DNA from 2 places in the Jeotgalibaca dankookensis genome. Region 1 is predicted to be linked to the other one. Evidence: predicted binding sites of a transcription regulator. Region 1 holds the regulator's gene; the other holds the start of a gene.
The links. The regulator NrdR, encoded in region 1, represses ribonucleotide reductase genes. The targets are predictions, from matches to a motif close to ACACNATATATNGTGT.

Region 1 (10,308 bases):
AAACGCAATTAGGAGAGATTATGTGGAAAAATTACAAGCAAATCAACTAGAGGAATTAACTGCAGACGAAAAAACTGTTTTTGTTTTCACAACCTCTTGGTGTGGCGATTGCCACTATATCCGACCCTTTATGCCTGAAATCGAAGAAAAATTTGCTGACTTTACCTTTATAGAAGTAGACCGCGATGAACACCTCGATTTGGCCCAAAAAAATAATGTGTTAGGTATTCCAAGTTTCATTACTTATAATCGTGGAAAAGAAATCAGTCGTTGGATTAGTCCAAATCGTAAAACACAAGTAGAGATTGAACAGTATTTAACAGAGACAAACGAAAAAATCAAAGGGAGCAATAAATAATGTGGCTAAGTTTTTATAATAAAGAACATGTTGGAGATACCTTATTACTAACGAGCGGTGAAATTACCCGCGAGGAACTAGATACCCAGTCGTCCAAAAATGTAACACGTATTTTCAATCGTCAGACAGATGAAACAGTCAGTTATAACATTTTTGAGATTTCAAAAACATTTACACCCGATGGGAATGGTCCGGTCCTTTTAACAGAAGACCAAGTTGAAAAAGTAAATGAAATCATTAAAGATGCTGGGTTCACTGACACAATTACCCAAGACGCTTCACCAAAGTTCGTAGTAGGTTATGTGAAAGAATGTGTTCCCCATGAAGATTCGGATCATCTAAAAATCACACAAACAGAAGTAGACCATGGCGAAGTTTTACAAATTGTTTGTGGTGCAAGTAACATCAAAAAAGGACAAAAAGTTGTCGTTGCTAAGCCAGGAGCAGTTATGCCAGATGGCTTAATCATTTGGCCGGGTGAACTACGCGGCGTCGCGAGTCAAGGTATGATTTGTTCAGCCAAAGAATTACAAGTAGACAATCCAACCGGTAAAAAAGGGATTTTGGTATTAGATTCAGAAGCAGAGACGGGAAAAGCATTTTTCTCTGAGTAAGTAAGGGATAAAAGGAAGGAGAATGAACCATGGTTCATAAGCGAGGGACATTTCCAAATTATTTACAAAAAAAGCATGATGAAGACATAAAGATGCGCGATAAAGAACACGAACCACATGCATCGGCTTTTTCTGCGGGTAAGCTACATAATACGGAACCTTCCGTTCCTTTTTTACGGCAGCAGAAAGACGATTCTAAGCGTCCTCAATTGCACCATACAGAAGAAAATAATCGGTTCCGTCGACAATCAACACCTTTGTCACGCCAAACGTTTTCTTTTTATAAAAGTCGTCGACCTTTTAAACCAACCGATTATCCCTCTGTGTGGGATACCTTGCGCGAAGAGGAGAAACAAGCGCAAGCAATCAACTACGGGAGAATTAAAGAGCAACTATCTGTTTCAGCTGAAGACTTAATTTTAATTGAACGCAGCAAAAAACAACAGCTTTTAAATAAAAAATGGCGAATATCAAGTTCTTAATCTTTTTTTGAACCACAATAACCGTACTTGTTTGTTTTTATATTAATGCGTGGTATACTTTCTTAGTCAATTTTTCTTAGACTTCTTTGATGCTAGGGACTTAAAATAGTGGAGGAATAAAATGAATAACCAAAATATATATCACTTCGTTGGTATAAAAGGATCCGGTATGAGTGCCTTAGCCTTAATTTTGCATGGCAAGGGACAACAGGTTCAAGGATCTGATGTTGAAACTTACTTTTTTACTCAAAAAGGCTTGGATGATTTAAAAATACCTATTTACCCATTTAATGAAGAAAACATCAAACCAGGTATGACTGTTATTGCAGGAAATGCTTTTCCGGATACTCATGAAGAAATTGTGCGTGCGAAAGAATTAGGTCTTGAAGTGATTCGTTATCATAACTTTATTGGTGATTTTATAAAAAACTTTACCAGCATTGGAATAACGGGATCACATGGGAAAACATCAACAACCGGTCTTTTATCTCATGTACTTGGTGGGATTGAACCAACGAGTTATTTAATCGGTGATGGAACGGGATATGGTCGTGAAGACGCAGATTATTTTGTTTTAGAAGCCTGTGAATACCGCCGTCATTTTCTAGCCTATCAACCAGATTATGGTATTATTACCAATATCGATTTTGATCATCCAGATTATTATAAAGATATTCAAGATGTTGTATCTGCATTTGAAAGCTTTGCCTCACAAGTAAAAAAAGGACTCATTCTCTGCGGAGATGATCCTTATATGGATCAAATTCAAACAAACCTTCCAACTTATTTATACGGAACACAATCTAAAAACGATGTCGTTGCAAGTAACATCGAAAAAACAACAAATGGCTGTTTATTTGATGTGACAATTAAAGGTGACTTTTATGGTCGGTTTAGTATTCCGCTTTTTGGCAATCATAATATTTTAAATTCGCTCGCAGTTATTACCTTTACTTATTTAGAGGGATTACCAAAACAGGCTGTACAAGCACAATTAGAAACATTTGGTGGCGTAAAACGTCGCTTTACCGAAAAAGCTGTGGGGGATATGATTATTATTGATGATTATGCCCATCACCCGCAAGAAATTAAAGCAACCTTGGATGCGGCCCATCAAAAATATCCGAATAAAGAAATCGTGGCTGTTTTCCAACCACACACCTTTACACGAACCATTGCACTATTAGATGAGTTTGCTGAGGCTTTAAATGTGGCGGATGCAGTCTATCTGTGCGAAATATTTGCTTCTGCGCGTGAAAAAGGAGCTACTATTTCAGTTCAAAATTTAGCGGATAAAGTAGAAAAAGGTGCTGAGATTCTTACTTTGGAAAACCTCTCACCACTCCTTCAATATGAAGATGCAGTTATTCTATTTATGGGAGCTGGCGACGTTCAAAAATTTGGACATGCTTATGAAGAATTGTTAAGTCGTAGTATTAAACGCGTTAATTAAATGAGCTTGAACAGGCTGGGACCCGTGTCTCAGCCTGTTTTCTCGTCTATGCTAGAATGAGTAGGCTTGCTTTTATTCCCGCGCGTAGTTTGTTAAAATAGAAATAATGATTGAAACCGTGAAAGGTTGGATAAAATGGCTCTAAGAGATATAAAGATAGGCAAAACAATTGATGAAATTAAAGAAGGCGATTCCTTATCGGTTACCGAGATAATCGAAACAAAAGATATTCTCCTCTACTTAGGACTGACTAATGACACCAATCCCTTGTACCTCCAATATGACTATTCACAAGAAACGTATTATAAAAAACCGATCGTGCCGACTGTTTTACTGGTCGGGATTTTAACCAGTAACGTTTCCAAACACCTACCGGGACCCGGTTCTCATGTGGTCGATATAGAAATTAATATGGTTCAACCCGTCTATCATAACGCAACGGTGACATTTGATTTTAAAGTCAAACGCTTAGATAAACGCCGTGAACAAGTCATAATAGGGGTAGAAGGAAAAGATATTAAAGGCGAACCTTTGCTGCAAGCAGAACTAATCGTGATTGCACCAAGTAAATTAGCAATCGTAACAGAATAAAGAAGTGAGGATGTTGCAAAATGGCAGATAAAAAAAAGTTACTATTACTAGATGGCAGTAGTCTCGCTTTTCGATCCTTTTATGGATTGTTAGATTTAAATAATTTTAGAAATCAAAATGGACTTCACACGAATGCACTTTTTGGTTTTAACCGCATCTTAACCCGCTTATTTGAAGTAGAAAATCCTACTCATATGTTAGTTGCTTTCGATGCAGGGAAGACAACGTTTCGAACAGAGTTATTTGACGACTACAAAGGTGGCCGACAAAAAATGCCATCAGAGTTGGCAGAACAATGGCCCTATTTTAGTGTATTAATTGATGCAATGGGGAGTAAAACCTATGAACTCGCTAATTATGAAGCAGATGATATTATCGGAACCTATGCACGTCAAGCAGAAGCTGAAGGATTTGAAGTAGTCATTGTTACGGGCGATAAGGATTTGGTTCAGTTAGCAACCGATCAAACACGTGTTGATATAACTGTCAAAGGTGTTTCAGATTTGAAAGCTTATACCCCAGAAATTATCCGAGAAGAAATGGGAATTGAACCCTTACAGATTATTGATATGAAGGGCTTAATGGGTGATTCTTCTGACAATTACCCAGGCGTTACCAATGTTGGTGAAAAAACAGCTTTAAAATTATTAAAGCAATATGACTCAATCGAGAATCTATACGCACACATAGATGATTTGAAAAAGAGCAAGATGAAAGAGAATTTGATGAATGAAAAAGACCTCGCATTCTTATCTAAAGAGCTAGCAACGATCGATATCAACACACCAGTCTCTTACGATTTGGAAGAGTTTAAGGTTTCAGAACGCGATTTAGAAAAGCTAACAGCTTTTTATCGGGAAATGAACTTTAATAGCTTTTTACAAAATCTCGATCAAAGCGAAGGCGATAATTCAGAACACTTTGAAGATATTGCCTATCAAACGCTCGAAGAAATTACCGAAGAACATTTTAGTGAAGAGATGGCTTTATATATTGAAATGTTAGAAGATAATTATCATTATGGCAAAATCATTGGGATAAGTTGGGGAAATGAAACAGCTATTTATACAGCGAGTCTTGAAACTGTCACAGCCAGTGAAGCGTTTAAAAACTGGGCTAAAAATGAGCAGATGAAAAAAAACGTGTATGACGCCAAGCGTACAACGGTTATGTTGCACTACGCCGGTATCCAACTGAATGGGGTTTCTTTTGACACCTTATTAGCTTCTTACATTGTAAATACCAAAGACAGCGGCCGAGATATGGCACCTATTGCACAAGAATATGGCTATAAAGAACTGTCCTTAGATGAAACCGTTTATGGTAAAGGGGCTAAACAAGCCATCCCAGAAGATAAGACGATTATTTACGAACATATTGCTCGGAAAGTCGAAGCCATACAAACCATGCAACCACTTTTAATGGCGGAATTTGAAAAAGATGATTTGACTGAATTGTATTTTGAAATGGAATTACCTTTAGCGATAATTCTAGCAGAGATGGAAATGACGGGCATTACCGTCGAACCAGAACGACTAGAGAAAATGAAGGAAGAATTTTCGGTGCGTTTAACTGAAATGGAAAGGGCCATCCATGAACAGGCAGGGGAAGTCTTTAATGTAAATTCACCTAAGCAACTCAGCCTTATTCTTTTTGAAAAAATGGGTTTACCTGTCATTAAAAAAACCAAAACAGGTTATTCAACAGCTGTTGATGTTTTAGAAAAGTTAAGTGCAACAGCACCCATCGCACAAATGGTACTGGACTATCGTCAGCTGGCTAAACTGCAATCCACTTATGTAGAAGGTTTGTTAAAATACATTAAGCCGGAAACAGGTAAAATTCACACTATTTATACTCAAACACTTACACAAACAGGACGACTCAGTTCCAATGAGCCAAACTTGCAAAATATTCCTATCCGGATGGAAGAAGGACGTAAAATTCGACAAGCCTTTGTTCCGTCGCACCCAGGTTGGAAAATATATGCATCTGACTATTCACAAATCGAATTACGTGTTCTTGCCCACATTTCAGGTGACAAGCATATGCAGGAAGCCTTTTTAGAAGGACAAGATATTCATACCTCAACTGCCATGCGCGTTTTTGGTATTGAAGATGAGTCGGATGTGGATGGCAACGTGCGCCGTCAAGCTAAGGCTGTTAACTTTGGAATTGTTTACGGAATTTCTGATTATGGTCTATCGCAAAATTTAGGAATTACGCGTAAAAAAGCCAAAACCTTTATCGAACGTTATTTTGAGAAGTATCCTGGTATCCAAAAATATATGGTCGATATTGTCGAAGAAGCCAAGGAAAAAGGCTATGTTGAAACACTTTTCCATCGTCGTCGCTATTTGCCAGATATCCACTCGAGTAACTTTAATTTACGGTCATTTGCAGAACGAACCGCAATCAATTCACCAATTCAAGGGTCAGCAGCAGATATTTTAAAAGTTGCGATGATTCGGATGGATCAAGCGTTGAAAGAGCAAGGACTAAAAACCCGCATGCTTTTGCAAGTTCATGATGAGTTAATCTTTGAATGTCCAGAGGAAGAAATTCCTATATTAGAGAAGTTAGTACCAGAAATGATGCAAGGAGCAGTTGAATTGGCTGTACCATTGCTAGTTGATAGTAATTATGGAGATAGTTGGTATGAAGCAACATAGAAGGATGGTTTAAAATTATGCCAGAATTACCAGAAGTAGAAACAGTTCGAAAAGGATTGATCACCCTCATAGGTGGTTCAACGATTACAGGGGTGGACGTATTCTGGAACCGAATGATTACGCCCCCATTCTCGAGCGAAAAATTTCAAGAAGTATTAGTTGGAGAACAAATCCATACAATTGAACGGCGTGGAAAATATTTGATTTTTCTATTGGATCATTGGGCAATGGTCTCACATTTGCGAATGGAAGGAAAATTTGAAGTAACGCCGACAGATACCCCCTATAAAAAACATACGCATGTGGTTTTTCATCTGGCTGATAATCGCGATTTACGTTATTTAGATGTGCGCAAATTTGGGAGATTCAGTTTAATTCCGATTGAGAAGCGAGATGAATTTGAAGCGATTAAAAAACTAGGACCAGAACCGACTGCCTCATTTTTTAAGGTAGAGGCCTTTCAAGATTCGCTGTCGCGGACTGGTCGGGCGATTAAAACAACTATTTTAGATCAAGAAGTGGTTGCTGGAGTAGGAAATATTTATGCGGATGAATCGCTTTTTCAAGCAGCTATTAACCCTATGAAACCGGCTAATCGTTTAAATCAAGCAGAAGCAGAACGCCTCCACGAGGCAATTATTGATGTCATTGCCCGTGCTGTGGAAGCAGGCGGTTCTACAATTCGCACCTATAAAAATACCTTAGGTGAAGCTGGGAAATTCCAAGTGGCTCTAAAAGTCTATGGAAAAACAAACCAAGCATGTCCTCGTTGTGGAACAGCTATTGAGAAAACAAAAGTCGGCCAACGTGGAACCCATTATTGTCCACAATGCCAAGGTCCTATAAGTGATTACCAAAAAAAGGAGTGACTGGTGTGACCTATATTTTAGGATTGACCGGTGGGATTGCCACTGGAAAATCAACGGTTTCACGCTACTTAGCTGATAAAGGCATTCCCATTGTGGATGCTGACTTGATTGCACGAGAAGTGGTTGAGCCTGGAACAAAGGGACTAGCAGCTATTGCTGAAACCTTTGGGGAAGCTTATTTACTTACTGACGGTAGCTTAAATCGTAAAAAACTTGGTTCACTTATTTTCGCTGACGGTAAAAAACGACAAGAGCTTAATGATCTTCTTCAAAAGGATATTAAAGAAGCAATTAAAAACCAAGTAGAGCAGTTGAAAAAAACGGAAGCGGATGTGATTGTTCTAGATATCCCGCTCCTTTATGAAAATGAATATGCGGATTACTGTGATGCGGTAATGGTTGTTTATACAACTCCGGAAGTACAAATAGAACGTTTAATGGCTCGTAACCAGTTGAGCATGCAAGAAGCAAAAAATCGCCTTATGAGTCAGATGCCTATTGAAGAGAAACGCAAACGAGCCGACCTTGTTATTGACAACAATGGAAGTGTGTCAGAAACGTATAAACAGCTAGACAATTGGCTAGAAGCTCGTAAAAAGTAGCGTCTAATATGGTATACTAACCAAAAGTATTTTATAAGAAAGGGGTATGGAAGAGATGCAGTGCCCAAAATGCCACCATAATGGCTCTAAAGTTGTGGATAGCCGCCCCGTTGAAGAAAGCAACTCCATTCGGAGACGCCGGGAATGTGAAAAATGCCACCATCGTTTTACGACCTTTGAACGGATTGAGCAAACGCCATTACTAGTAATTAAAAAGAATGGAACGCGCGAAGAATTTAGCCGAGAAAAGTTACTGCGTGGCTTGGTTCGCTCGAGTGAGAAGCGGCCGATCAAATTAGAGCAACTAGAAGAAGTAGTCGATCAAGTAGAGCGCGACATACGAGCAACAGGAGAGAATGAAGTACCAAGTATGGTGATTGGTGAGTACGTGATGGCACATTTAGCTGAAATAGACGATGTTGCCTATATTCGCTTCGCGAGTGTTTACCGTCAGTTTTCTGATCGTGAAACGTTTTTGGCTGAACTCCAAAACTTGGAAAAGAAAAATAAATTAGAGGAAGAGGACGAAGCGGAATGAACTACCCTTGGAAAGAATTAAGCCCGAAGGATCCGCTCACCATTCAGCAAACTTGTTTTATTTCCGATATTGATAAAAAAGTAGTAACGTTTCTTTATCAACCAATCATTGGACCCTACGCTTATAGTTTATATATGACGCTTTTAGCTGACTTTGAAGGAGTCGGGCAGCAAAAAAACAAAACCATCCATTCAGAGTTTTTATCAGTACTAGGACTTGGAATCCCTGATTTTTATCAAGCACGCTCTCGATTAGAAGGTATTGGTTTGTTAAATACATATATAAGTGAAGAAAACGGGGAAAAAGAATATATCTATGAGCCGCTTATGCCTGTTACGAGTGAACAATTTTTTCAGGAAGACCTTCTACGGATGCTTTTACGTGAGCATGTAGGAGAAACAAAGTTGCATAATCTTCAAAAAAGATTTTCTTATCAACAGTTAGACAGTAGTAAACTTAAAAAAGTGACTAAGTCTTTTTTAAATGTTTATGAAGTTGCTACAAGCATCCATCCTTTAGATAAACAAGAAGGGTACACATTCATTTCATCTAAAAAGGGGAAAGCACCGCTTTTGAAAACGACTACTTTTAATCATGCCTATTTGAAACAGCTTTTGCAAAGCGAGTTTTTCACACCGGAATCACTAACTCGGGAGTTACGCCATACCATTGAGGTTCTGCATCAGTTGTATGGAATCGATGAGCAAGAGATGTCCCAGCTTATTCTAAGAGCGAGTCATCTAGAAACCGGTGCCGTAGACATACAAGAGTTAGAAAATTTAGCGGCAGATACGACTAATCAACCCGTTTTAAAACGCGTCCTTAAAGATAAACTTGAAACAGGAATGGAACAAACTGCTTCTCAACTAGAAAACCGCCGTACGGCTTTGGTCAAGGGCGGTTACAGTAAGCAAGAGGTGGATTTGGTGCTCTTAAGTGAGAAATTGTCGCCTTATAGCTTTATCGCTAATATTAAGGCGCAAAAAAAAGGAGAAGTGACTTCTAACGAGAAACGCTTATTGAATTTTTTATTGAGTCAATATAAAATGTCCACAGCGGTATTAAATATGCTAATTTATTATGTACTAGTTATTCAAGATGAACCCACTATTAATAAAGGAAAAGCTGAAACGATTGCGAATGATTGGATGCAATCCAATGTCAGCTTACCGGAAGAAGCGATTAATAAAACGAAACAATTTGTTGGCCAAAGGATCGCGGCCGCTGAAAAGCGTAGTGTTCGTCAGTATGGTAAAAATGTTGTCCGCAAAGTTGAAACTCTACCAGAATGGGCCAAAGAAGAGAGCCAACCGAAAGAAGAGCGTCTTCTTTCAGAAGAAGAGCGCAGAAGATTTAATGAGCGTTTGGAAAAGTTTCGAGGAGGAAGAAAGGCCGGGGATGATTAATGGATCATGTTGGAAAAGGGTTTCAAAATTTTATGAACCAACCCAATATTAGTGAACAATATGAAGAAATGGTCCGTTCAGTTCTGGCTGATCCGGACGTTCAACAGTTCTTTAATGAGCATCAAGAACGTGTTTCAAAAGAGATGATTTCTAACAGCTACTCTAAATTGCATGAATATGTACAAGAAAAAGAAAAGCACCAACGTGGTGAAGAGGGCCAGAACCCTGGTTACCAACCACAGTTAGCTATTAATGCTGGCTATATTGATGTGGTTTACGTACCAGATGCTACGACCATTAAGCGCGAACGTGAGAAAGAATTACGGGGTCGTATTAAATCAATCAACATTTCAAAAGAAGCACGTCATGCAACCATGGAGCAATTTGTCCAGACAGAAGAGCGATTGCCAGTATTAAGCGAGGCTTTTGATTTTATTGAAGCTTATGCAGAAAACCCAACTGGTCTTCATGAAGGATTATATATTTATGGTCCTTTCGGAGTGGGGAAAACATATCTTTTAGGGGCTATTGCTTATGAATTGTCTTTAAAAGGCTTTGTTTCGACCTTGATGCACTATCCTACTTTTACCCAAGAAATGAAGGCTTCTATTGCAGATAATAGTGTGCCTGAAAAACTCGATATGATAAAGAAAAGTGATATTTTAATGTTGGATGATATTGGAGCCGAAATTAATTCAACTTGGATTAGAGATGAAATCTTAG
Region 2 (10,308 bases), 260 kb from region 1:
AAGTGAAGACATGGATGAAGAAGAAATACTTCTGCAAGTATTTCTTCGCCAGAAAAATGGACCGATATCTGTACCTGATTCAAAAACAGACAATATTGTACCTTTTCCACAAAAATAAACAATAAATAGCAGATCAGGTGGAAACAACGACCTGATCTGCTATTTATTTTTATTGGTCCATAAAGAAAACTCCAATGGTACCCATACCTGTGTGAGCGGAAATGACAGCTCCAATTGGGTAGGCAATTACTTCTTTTGGATGGAAGGTTTCTTGAATATGGTCCTTTATTTCGGCAACTAGTTCGGTCTCATTTGTATGAACGATAAGAATTGTTTGTTCGGTAACCTTGCTGGCTTCATTAGCCATACGTTCATAAATCTTATTTAAAACTTTTTTACGACCACGGAAGCGATCAATGGCTTGTAAGCGCCCATCAATAACCTCTAGGAGGGGGTGAATATTTAGTAAACTTCCTAAGAAAGCGCCTGATTTAGAAAGTCGTCCACCTTGGGCTAAATAATTCAGATCTTCCACAGTAAAGAGTGAAACAAGGTGCTCCACCATAAAGTGAAGGTGATTTACAATTTGGTCTTTTGAGGTATTGGCTTCGTTCATTTGAACCGCTTCTCTGGCTAAGAGTCCAATTCCTAAAGAAGCAGCACGAGAGTCGATAATCTCTAAATCAAAATCCGGATAGTCTTCTACTACTTGTGCTTTTGCTAAGAGGGCAGCTTGAAAACAGCCCGATAGTTCAGAAGAGAGGGCAAGGTAAATGGCACTTTCCTCTGCTTGTGCAAGACGTTGAAAAGTCTCTACATATTTACTTAAAGGAACTTGACTAGTTTGCGGGCGTTTCCCTTCATTAATAAAAGCATAGATTTGCTCATTAGAAATTTCATACATATCCACATACTCGGTTTGGTCGACAATCACTCTTAAAGGTAAAACAACTACGTCATGCTCTTCTAGATAAGACAGGGGTAAATCACAGGAACTATCTACAATTATTTTCATTTCTTGCTGACTCCTTTTTATATCTTACTTATCAGTAAAATTTTCCTTAATTCGTTCTGCTACCTTGACAGGAACACCTATCTTCTTAAATTCTTCTAAATCCGCATCGCGAATTTTTTTCAAAGTTTTAAATTGCTTTAAAACTTTATTACGCGTTTTGGGACCTACGCCTTCAATTTGATCTAATTGTGAAGAGAAACTGTTTTTACCTCGTACCTGTCGATGAAAGGTAATGGCAAAACGGTGAACTTCATCTTGAATACGTTGAACTAAATGAAAAGCTTGGCTTCGTGGATCTAGCTCAACAAGTTCGTTGTTAAATAATAAAGAAGATGTGCGGTGTTTATTATCCTTCACCATACCAGCAACTGGGATGTCTAAGCCTAATTCATCTTCTAAAACCTCTTTTGCAGCTCGTACTTGAATTTTTCCACCATCCATCAAGATAAGGTCTGGCAGACGTGCCCCTTCTCGTAAGAGCCGAGTATAACGGCGACGAATCACTTCTTGCGTTGTCGCAAATTCATGACTCCCTTCAACGGTCTTAATTTTAAATTTACGATAGAGTTTTCGATCCGGTTTTCCATCTCTATAAACAACCATAGCGGAGACGGGATTTGTTCCTTGAATATTTGAATGGTCAAATGCTTCAATCATTTCAATATAATCAATGCCCAGAGCCTCTGATAATTCTCCGATGGCCCCAACCGTTTTATGTTTAGAGCGCTCAATCATCATGAATTTTTCAGTCAATGCGAGTTCACTATTGGTTGTTGCAAGGTCAAGAATACTTTTTTTGTTTCCACGCTTGGGAACACGAACTGCAGTGTTTAATGTTTCTGCTAATAGAGCAGTATCAATACCTTCTGGAACGAGTATTTCTTTAGGCAAAATATGATTCTGTTGTTCGTAAAATTGTACAATAAAAGAGAGTAATTCGTCTTCAGCCGTTCCGTAGCAAGGGAAAAGGGCTGCTTCACGTTTAATAACTGTAGATTGCCGTAGCAAGAAGACTTGAATGGATAACCATCCTTTATCTAAATGATAAGCGAAGACATCTCGATTCGTAAAGTCTCGCGACATAATGGTTTGTTTTTCAACCGTTTCTTCAATATAGCGAATTTGATCGCGATATTCAGCTGCTAATTCAAAATCCATTTTTTCTGCTGCACTGTGCATTTTTTCGACTAACTTTTGTTTGATTTCTTTTACTTCACCATTTAAAAAACGTGAAATTTTATTTATTTGTGCGGCGTACTCTTCTTTTGAAATGTCATGGTCGCAACAACCGATGCACTGACCCATAGAATAATAAAGGCAGGCACGTTTGGCATTTTTTGCGCATTTACGTAAAGGGTATACTTTTTGAATAAACTGTTGAGTTTCTGTAGCCGCATACACGTGTGGATAAGGACCGAAATAAATACCCCCATCCTTTTCGACGGTGGAGGTAATAACTAATTGAGGATCCTTTTCGTTGGTTATTTTCAAGTAAGGATACATGGTCCCTTGTTTTAGTTTGATATTGTATTTCGGTTGGTACTGCTTAATTAAACTGATTTCTAGTATTAAAGCTTCTTTATCTGTTTTGGTTACAATAAATTCAAAGTGATCAATATCAGCCACTAACAAAGCTGTCTTGCCTTCATGTTTTTGCTGGAAATAGGATTTAACACGATTTCTTAAGTTTTTGGCTTTACCAATGTAGATAATCTCATTATCTATATTCCGCATGATATAACAGCCAGGTAAGTCAGGAAGTAGGGCTAATTTATTTTTGATTTCTTCTGGTGTCATTTATCCCAATCCTTTTCTGTCTAATACTTATAGTATACCATGATTTATAGTTCTTATTAAAAAAAATGAATGACCTCTGTCTCAAAGAGACGAGGTCATTCTAGTTTAGATTATAAACCGCATTTTAATTGCGCTGCACAGTTGTTGCAAGTGTTACAGCCGCCTAAATCTTCAACCGTCCCAATTCGACAAATCGGGCAAGTATCGCCAATTTCATTACCAATTGTGACATCGGTTGATTCTAAATTAACAATTGATTCTACTAAAAAGGTTTTATCTTTATTTACTTTGGCAGCTTCTTTAGCATGATCTTGGTATTGATCATCCATTAAGTTTTCTTCTGCTTTTAAAGTTAAGACTTGAGAATCACGACTGCCATCAACGTAAACCGTCCCACCTTTAGCACCACCATCATAGAGACGTTCGTAAATCTTTTGAACCTGGTCAACGGTATATCCTTTAGGAGCGTTGACGGTTTTAGAAATCGAACTATCTACCCAACGTTGAATGGTTGTTTGAACATCAACGTGTTCTTCAGGAGAAAGGGTCATCGCAGTTGTAAAGAAGTCTGGTAAGTTATCTGGATCTGCATCTGGATGACGTTCTAAGTATTCTTGAACAATCTCTGCCTTCACCTCAATAAATTTACCTAAACGGCCAGAGCGGAAATATGAGAAACTGAAATATGGTTCCAGCCCAGTTGAAACACCCGCCATGGTACCCGTTGAACCAGTTGGAGCAACAGTCAAGAGATGAGAGTTACGTATCCCGTATTTTAAAACGCCTTGACGAACATGTTCTGGCATACCACGCATAAATCCAGAATTGACAAATTTTTCGCGCAGTTGTTGGGTTTCACGACCGGTTTCACCAACTAGGAATGGGAAACTACCACGTTCTTTAGCTAATTCAATACTTTCTTCATAAGCTGTTACAGCGATCGTTTTGAAAACTTGATCAATTAATTGATTTCCTTCTTCAGAACCATAGCGAACACCACAGTAGATAAGCATATCTGCTAATCCCATAATTCCCAGACCAACACGACGTTCGCCAAGCGCTTGAATGCGATTTTCTTCTAAGAAGTAAGGTGTGGAATCAATAACGTTGTCTTGCATATGAACACCCATGCAGACAGTTTTTTCTAATTTTGAAAAATCAACCATTTGTAAATCTTTATTGACCATTTCAGCCAAGTTAACTGCAGCCAAGTTACATACCGAGTAAGGAGCCAAAGGTTGTTCACCACAAGGGTTCGTTGCGACAACTTTTTGACCGTAAGCTTGTGCGTTCGTCATGTTGTTAGCATTATCAATAAAGAAGATACCTGGTTCCGCAGCGTAAGTTGCACAAACATTAATTAGTTTCCACAGTTCACGTGCTTTGATTGTGCGGTAGACACGAACGGCATGACCAGCTTTTTCCCAATCACGCACATCCCCAACGTTACCCCATTCTGCATCATAATAAGCCATTTCTTCTTTACTATAGTTTTCCACATCTGGAAAACGTAAGTCATATTCAGCATCAGCTTTTACCGCATCCATGAAATCATCGGTAATACAAACAGAAATATTTGCACCCGTTAGGAAGTCAGGGTCGTTAACGGTATAAGTCCCACCATCGCGCAGCTTCATTTCAGCTTCACGGATAACTGATTCATCAAAGCCACCAAATCCAGGACTATTTTTGTAATTGACAATCCCAGTATACATATTGATTTCTTTTGCAGTAAAGGGTGTGAACTTCAATTTATTATGTGCTAACGTACGAATTTGCTCATCTTCAAAGTTTTCAATGATATAACGCAAAATACGTGGATTTTGCATTTTTGAAATAATAAATTCAGCAATGTCAGGATGCCAATCAGTTAACATAATCATTTGCGCACCACGACGGGAGCCACCTTGTTCAACTAAATGCGTTAGTTTAGCAATGTCATCGAGCCACGAAACAGAACCAGAAGAACGGCCGTTTACACCACGCGCTAAAGCATGACGCGGACGTAGCGTGGAACCATTGGAGCCAACACCGCCACCACGACTCATGATTTCCATCACTTTCTTACGGTGGTCCGAAATACCCCCGCGAGAGTCAGGGACCATTGGCATAACGTAACAGTTAAAGTATGTAACATCCGTTCCAGAACCCGCTCCGTATAGGACGCGACCTGCTGGGATAAAGTTTTTATTTTTTTGTTCTTCATAAAATTCAAGAAAAGCATCCGCACGTTTTTCTGGAGAAATTTCTACTTGAGCAAGACCGTGCGCATTTCGCATGGCAATTTGTTCATAAAAAAGTTCGAGTGGTTTGTCTAAGGTAATAATATCACGTTTGACAATCCCGTCTTCAGAGTCACTAAAGGCATCAATACTTAGAAGATATTCATCAGAAACTTGGATAGTAGCTGTTCCTTTTTCCCAATCTAGTGATTGAATAGTACCCGTACCGCGTGCTGGATATTTAGGATCTTCTTTGATTGTTAAAAGGACAAAGTCACCAACCTTTAGGGAATCCTTTTTGGTATCTTTAAAAGAATAGCGGTCAAGCATCACTAAACGGGCTACACCGGAATAAGTAATATGCATATCCTCAGTTATAGGAAAAACAGCATCAAATTGCTCAATGTCTTTATTTATTTGTTCGAAACCTTGTTTCAAAGTGGAATTAATTTCAGTAGCCACTTGCTTCACTCCTTTTCTATCTGTAAACACAACATATTGTGTTAGCGACAATGAAATCTACTACATATGTTAAAACAACTGGATGATAAAAGCCACCATTTAATTTTTTGAAAATATATAAAAACAGGTGACAAAGCTGTTTATAAGTAAAATTAACCAATATATAGACCAAGTGTAGTACAATAGATGTAGAAAAAAGTTGAGGAGGGATCAGATGCGAGCGAGAGTCATTTACAATCCATCTGCTGGTCGCGAGCAATTAACCAGACACATGCTAGCTATTTTAGAAATTTTAGAAAATGCTGGGTATGAAACAAGTACCTTTCAAACGAAGCCAGAACCTCAATCAGCTGCTCATGAAGCAAAACGTGCTGCCTTAGCAGGCTTTGATTTGATTGTTGCAGCGGGTGGTGACGGAACAGTTAGCGAGGTCATTAATGGAGTGAGTGGGTTAGAAAAACGCCCCCTTATTGGTATCATACCGGCTGGAACCACTAATGATTTAGCACGTGCTCTTAAAATTCCACGTGCTGATTTACTTGAAGCAGCTCATGTGATTGCTCGAGGATGGACGATTCCAATGGATGTTGGAAAAGTTAATGATTCCTATTTTATTAATATAGCAGCAGGTGGATATTTATCGGATGTGACTTATGAAGTTCCGGTCCGCTTAAAAACAATTTTCGGTTATTTAGCCTACCTCATTAAAGGTGCCGAAAAATTACCACAAATCAAACCAATTTCGATGCGCATTACTTATGATGGTGGTGTTTTTGAAGGAGAAGCATCGATGTATTTTGTAGCACTGACTGAATCAGTTGGGGGTATTCAAAATATTGATCCACATATGCTAATGGGAGATGGTAAATTTACTTTACTTATTATCAAAACAGCAAATCTATTTGAGTTAGTGCAAATACTTTCCCAACTCATCCGAAACGGCACGCACATAAATCATCCCAAAGTCACTTACTGCCACACCTCTTCTGTAAAGGTAGAAAATTTAGATGAACATCCTTTACTTTTAAATTTAGACGGTGAATATGGTGGAGAAGGTTCCGTGGAATTCACGAATTTACAACAACACATTCAAATTATAGGCAATACGAGCGATTATGCTACGCCTCTACCATCTGAAATAACTGAAAGCACTAGCAAATTGTTAGAAGAAATTGACAGTTTAGACTTGGAAGAATAAAAAGTGGGCATTATCCTCAGATAATGACTAGATTTGCCATTCATAATTCGCAGAAGTAGGCATTAATTAAGCATAATACCCACAATTCACTTTTTAATAGGATTAAAGTGGTAATTAAGGATGGGATTTGACTCTTGTCGTGTTATAATGCAAACTTATGGTAATCGGAAATCTAGGCACCTAACAAGGAGAAAACATGAAAACAAATTATGAAGCAGCACCCGTAACAAAAAATGAAAAATTAACCGTCTCATTTGAAGACTTAACGTCAGAAGGTATGGGCGTTGCTAAAGTCGATGGCTACCCGCTATTTGTCGTTGATGGTTTACCAGGTGAGTCAGCAATTGTCAAAGTCACAAAAGTCGGCAAATCATATGGATTTGCTCGTATGGAAGAACGTCTAACTTCTTCTCAAGATCGTGTTCCAGCAATTGATGTTTTGGGAACTCGCGTTGGTACCATGCCACTACAACATTTACGTTACAGCGCTCAATTAGATTTTAAACAAGATTTAGTGAAACGTGATTTAAACCGCATTGCTAAACTACCTGAGATTAAGGTTCTTCCTACTATTGGGATGAGCAATCCTTGGGGATATCGTAACAAAGCCCAAATTCCTGTTCGAGCAGACAAAAATGGCAAATTGGTAACAGGATTTTTCCGCAAAGGAACCCATGAGTTGGTTCCAATGGAAAATTTCCATATTCAAGATCCTAAAATCGATGAAGCAATCGTTAAAGTACGTGATATTCTTCAAGAGTATGGCGTTAAAGGCTACGATGAAAAAAGAAATACGGGAAATATTCGCCACATCATGATTCGCCGTGGTTATCATACTGGTGAAATGATGGTAGTCCTAGTGACGCGTACTGCTAAGCTATTTCCAATGAGTAAAATTATTCCAGATATTCGTGAAGCACTACCAGAAGTCGTCAGTATTGTTCAAAACGTCAATCCAAAACGGACGAATGTTATTTTGGGCGACGAAAATATTGTCCTTTATGGTGAAGATGTTTATCACGATACCTTATTAGGTCATACTTTTGCGATTAGCTCAAAATCTTTCTATCAAATCAATCCAGTTCAAACCGAGCGTCTCTACCAAATTGCACTGGATGCTGCAAAATTAACCGGTAAAGAAACAGTTATTGATGCTTTCTGTGGTATTGGGACGCTCTCAATTTCCTTAGCTGAAAAAGCACAACACGTTTTTGGTTTAGAAATTGTTCCGGATGCGATTGAAATGGCTGAACGGAATGCAAAAGAAAACAATATCACCAATATTACCTTTGAAGTCGGCGCAGCAGAAGAACTATTGCCAAAATGGGTTGAAAATGGTCGTAAAGCGGATGTTATTCTAGTTGACCCACCACGTAAAGGATTAGAAGCAGCCTTTATTGATGCAGCGGTTGAAATGAGTCCAGAACGCATCGTTTATGTAAGCTGCAACCCATCAACACTAGCGCGTGACCTAGCCCTTTTTGATGAAAAAGGTTATCAAGCTAGAGAAGTACAACCTGTCGATATGTTCCCGCAAACATTACATGTTGAGTGTATAGTATTGATGGAAAAGGTAGCTGACTAAAAGCTTGTTCCAACAAGGTTCTTAATGAAACTAGCATTTGGGTATGGTAATATTAAAAGGAGTAAACTTGATTTTTAGATTAAGTGACTCCTTTTTATTATGCTAAAAGGAGTAGGTCTGTGGAAACAGATCAAAGAGAGTAAGGGGATGTTAAGTTGGAAACGAAGATTATGAAGACGTTAAAGGATATATTATCATCGTTCGGAGATAAGTATTTTATCGGCAATGAATTAAATAAAGCAAAAGTCATTCAGGATATTGACCGTTATGATGAAGAACTTATTCTAGCTTTATTAAGCAATGAGTTAGTGAAGAAACATTATGCCAAACAAATTGGGGAGTATACGCTTATAGAAACAAATAAGCTCATCGAAAGCTTTGAAATGGATGACTATTGGATGGACTCCTATACAAAGTATTCTAAGAAAATTGGTTTAACTGTAAATGGCAGATTCTTAGATGAATCCACAGAGGCGGTCTTAGATTTTCCATATAAAGATACAGTATTGAAGGCAGGGATGTCTAAAGAAGATGTTGAGAAAGAGGACTTGTTACCAAATGAACCATTCTACAATGAGGTGGTTGCGGCAGAAGAGATAGATACATTATTGGATAAAAAGATTTTGGTGAATGCAAAGAGATATACGGCGGAGGGTGTTGAGGATACCGCTGAGTTTTCTGAAGAAGATAATTTAATTCTGAAAGGGAATAACTTGTTAGCATTACATAGTTTAAAAGAAAAATATTCAGGAAAAGTGAAGATGATTTACATAGACGTACCTTATTATTTTATTACAAACAAAGAATACGATGCTTTTAAATATTTTGATTTGTCAATTTAAGCTAGACAAAGTAGATTCATTTATGTAACTCAAAAATACTTCCAGCGGCGTCTGGTATGCCAAGGATTTTCGTGGGATATTATTTCGCTTGTTCGCAACCGATGAGACAAATGTTTGGTCCACTTGATTGAAGTCCATTTCTTTTGGCAACCCATCTTTTCGCAGCAATCCGTTGGAGTTTTCATTTAATGCGCGCTGTGATGGCGTTCCAGGATCGGCAAAATAGATGGCGATATCATGTTGGTTGCTTAGGTTTTTCCAATTGGAGAATTCTTTTCCACAATCAAAGGTGATGGACTTAAATAGATGTCTAGGAATCGATTCAAACCACTGATTCAGTGTATTCTCGATATCGTTTGCCTTTCGCCCATGGGGCTTCAAGGTGATAATGACTTTGGAAAGTCGTTCTACCAAGGTGATGACGGCACTTTTGTGATGGACACCAACAATAGTATCACCTTCGATATGACCAAATTCTTCCTTGAATACCGGATAATCCTTTTCCCTTTCAACGATATTCCTCTTGAAAGCCTGTTTTCCCCGACGTTCTTGATGGCCGTTTGGTTTCCGCTTTCCCTTCATGGGTAAAGTTGTTTCATCGAATATCTTTTCTTTGAAGCGACGATAGAGCGTCCGCATGGAACATGCGATTGGCATTTCTTGGCGACCAATGATGACATCTGGCGTCCATCCCTGTGCAATTTTTTTATTGATGTACACTTGTTGTTCCTCGGGCAGGATTATCTTGTGCCGTCCACAACGCGCCTTGTTTTTCTTATATTGTCGGTAATAATCCAAGGCCGTATGGCCTTTCTTCAGGAAGTTGATGACGTTGTAGATGGTCATTCTAGAACGTTTTAACTGAGCCGATATTTTTGTTACAGCGATATTTTGGTGGTAGTAAGCCTCTATCATCACTAGTTCATCCATGGTAAGATGGGTGTAGGTCATTCGTGATCACTCCTTTGTATTCTTTGGTAGGAATTACAATTTGAGTGTACCACGAATGGCTTATTTATTTGTCTAGCTTAATTTTACAATCGGCGTATAATTCGAATTTCAAATTATCAACATGGTTATTATTTTTAAAAAATCGACTTGAAATAGCAAGTGAATTAATTACAAATGATGGCACGATTTGGATTCATGTTGGAGAAGATGGTATGCACTATTTAAAGGTTTTAGCA

Region 2: BW727_RS00420 (vitamin B12-dependent ribonucleotide reductase) is a predicted target of NrdR. The motif match lies at 5,523-5,538, and genes of this name have one in related genera.

What each region holds. Positions count from the first base shown of each region.
Region 1 covers NZ_CP019728.1:346,629-356,936, forward strand. The annotation lists gene pepA (glutamyl aminopeptidase) at 1-12, shown strand, start outside; gene BW727_RS01680 (thioredoxin family protein) at 23-358, shown strand; gene ytpR (YtpR family tRNA-binding protein) at 358-972, shown strand; gene BW727_RS01690 (hypothetical protein) at 1,002-1,454, shown strand; gene murC (UDP-N-acetylmuramate--L-alanine ligase) at 1,576-2,907, shown strand; gene BW727_RS01700 (MaoC/PaaZ C-terminal domain-containing protein) at 3,043-3,498, shown strand; gene polA (DNA polymerase I) at 3,519-6,170, shown strand; gene mutM (DNA-formamidopyrimidine glycosylase) at 6,188-7,039, shown strand; gene coaE (dephospho-CoA kinase) at 7,045-7,641, shown strand; gene nrdR (transcriptional regulator NrdR) at 7,697-8,179, shown strand; gene BW727_RS01725 (replication initiation and membrane attachment family protein) at 8,176-9,585, shown strand; gene dnaI (primosomal protein DnaI) at 9,585-10,308, shown strand, end outside.
Region 2 covers NZ_CP019728.1:89,446-99,753, forward strand. The annotation lists gene BW727_RS00405 (HIRAN domain-containing protein) at 1-118, shown strand, start outside; gene BW727_RS00410 (DegV family protein) at 170-1,015, opposite strand; gene uvrC (excinuclease ABC subunit UvrC) at 1,040-2,812, opposite strand; gene BW727_RS00420 (vitamin B12-dependent ribonucleotide reductase) at 2,923-5,496, opposite strand; gene BW727_RS00425 (diacylglycerol kinase) at 5,711-6,694, shown strand; gene rlmD (23S rRNA (uracil(1939)-C(5))-methyltransferase RlmD) at 6,891-8,279, shown strand; gene BW727_RS00435 (site-specific DNA-methyltransferase) at 8,435-9,121, shown strand; gene BW727_RS00440 (IS30 family transposase) at 9,113-10,072, opposite strand; gene BW727_RS00445 (site-specific DNA-methyltransferase) at 10,117-10,308, shown strand, end outside.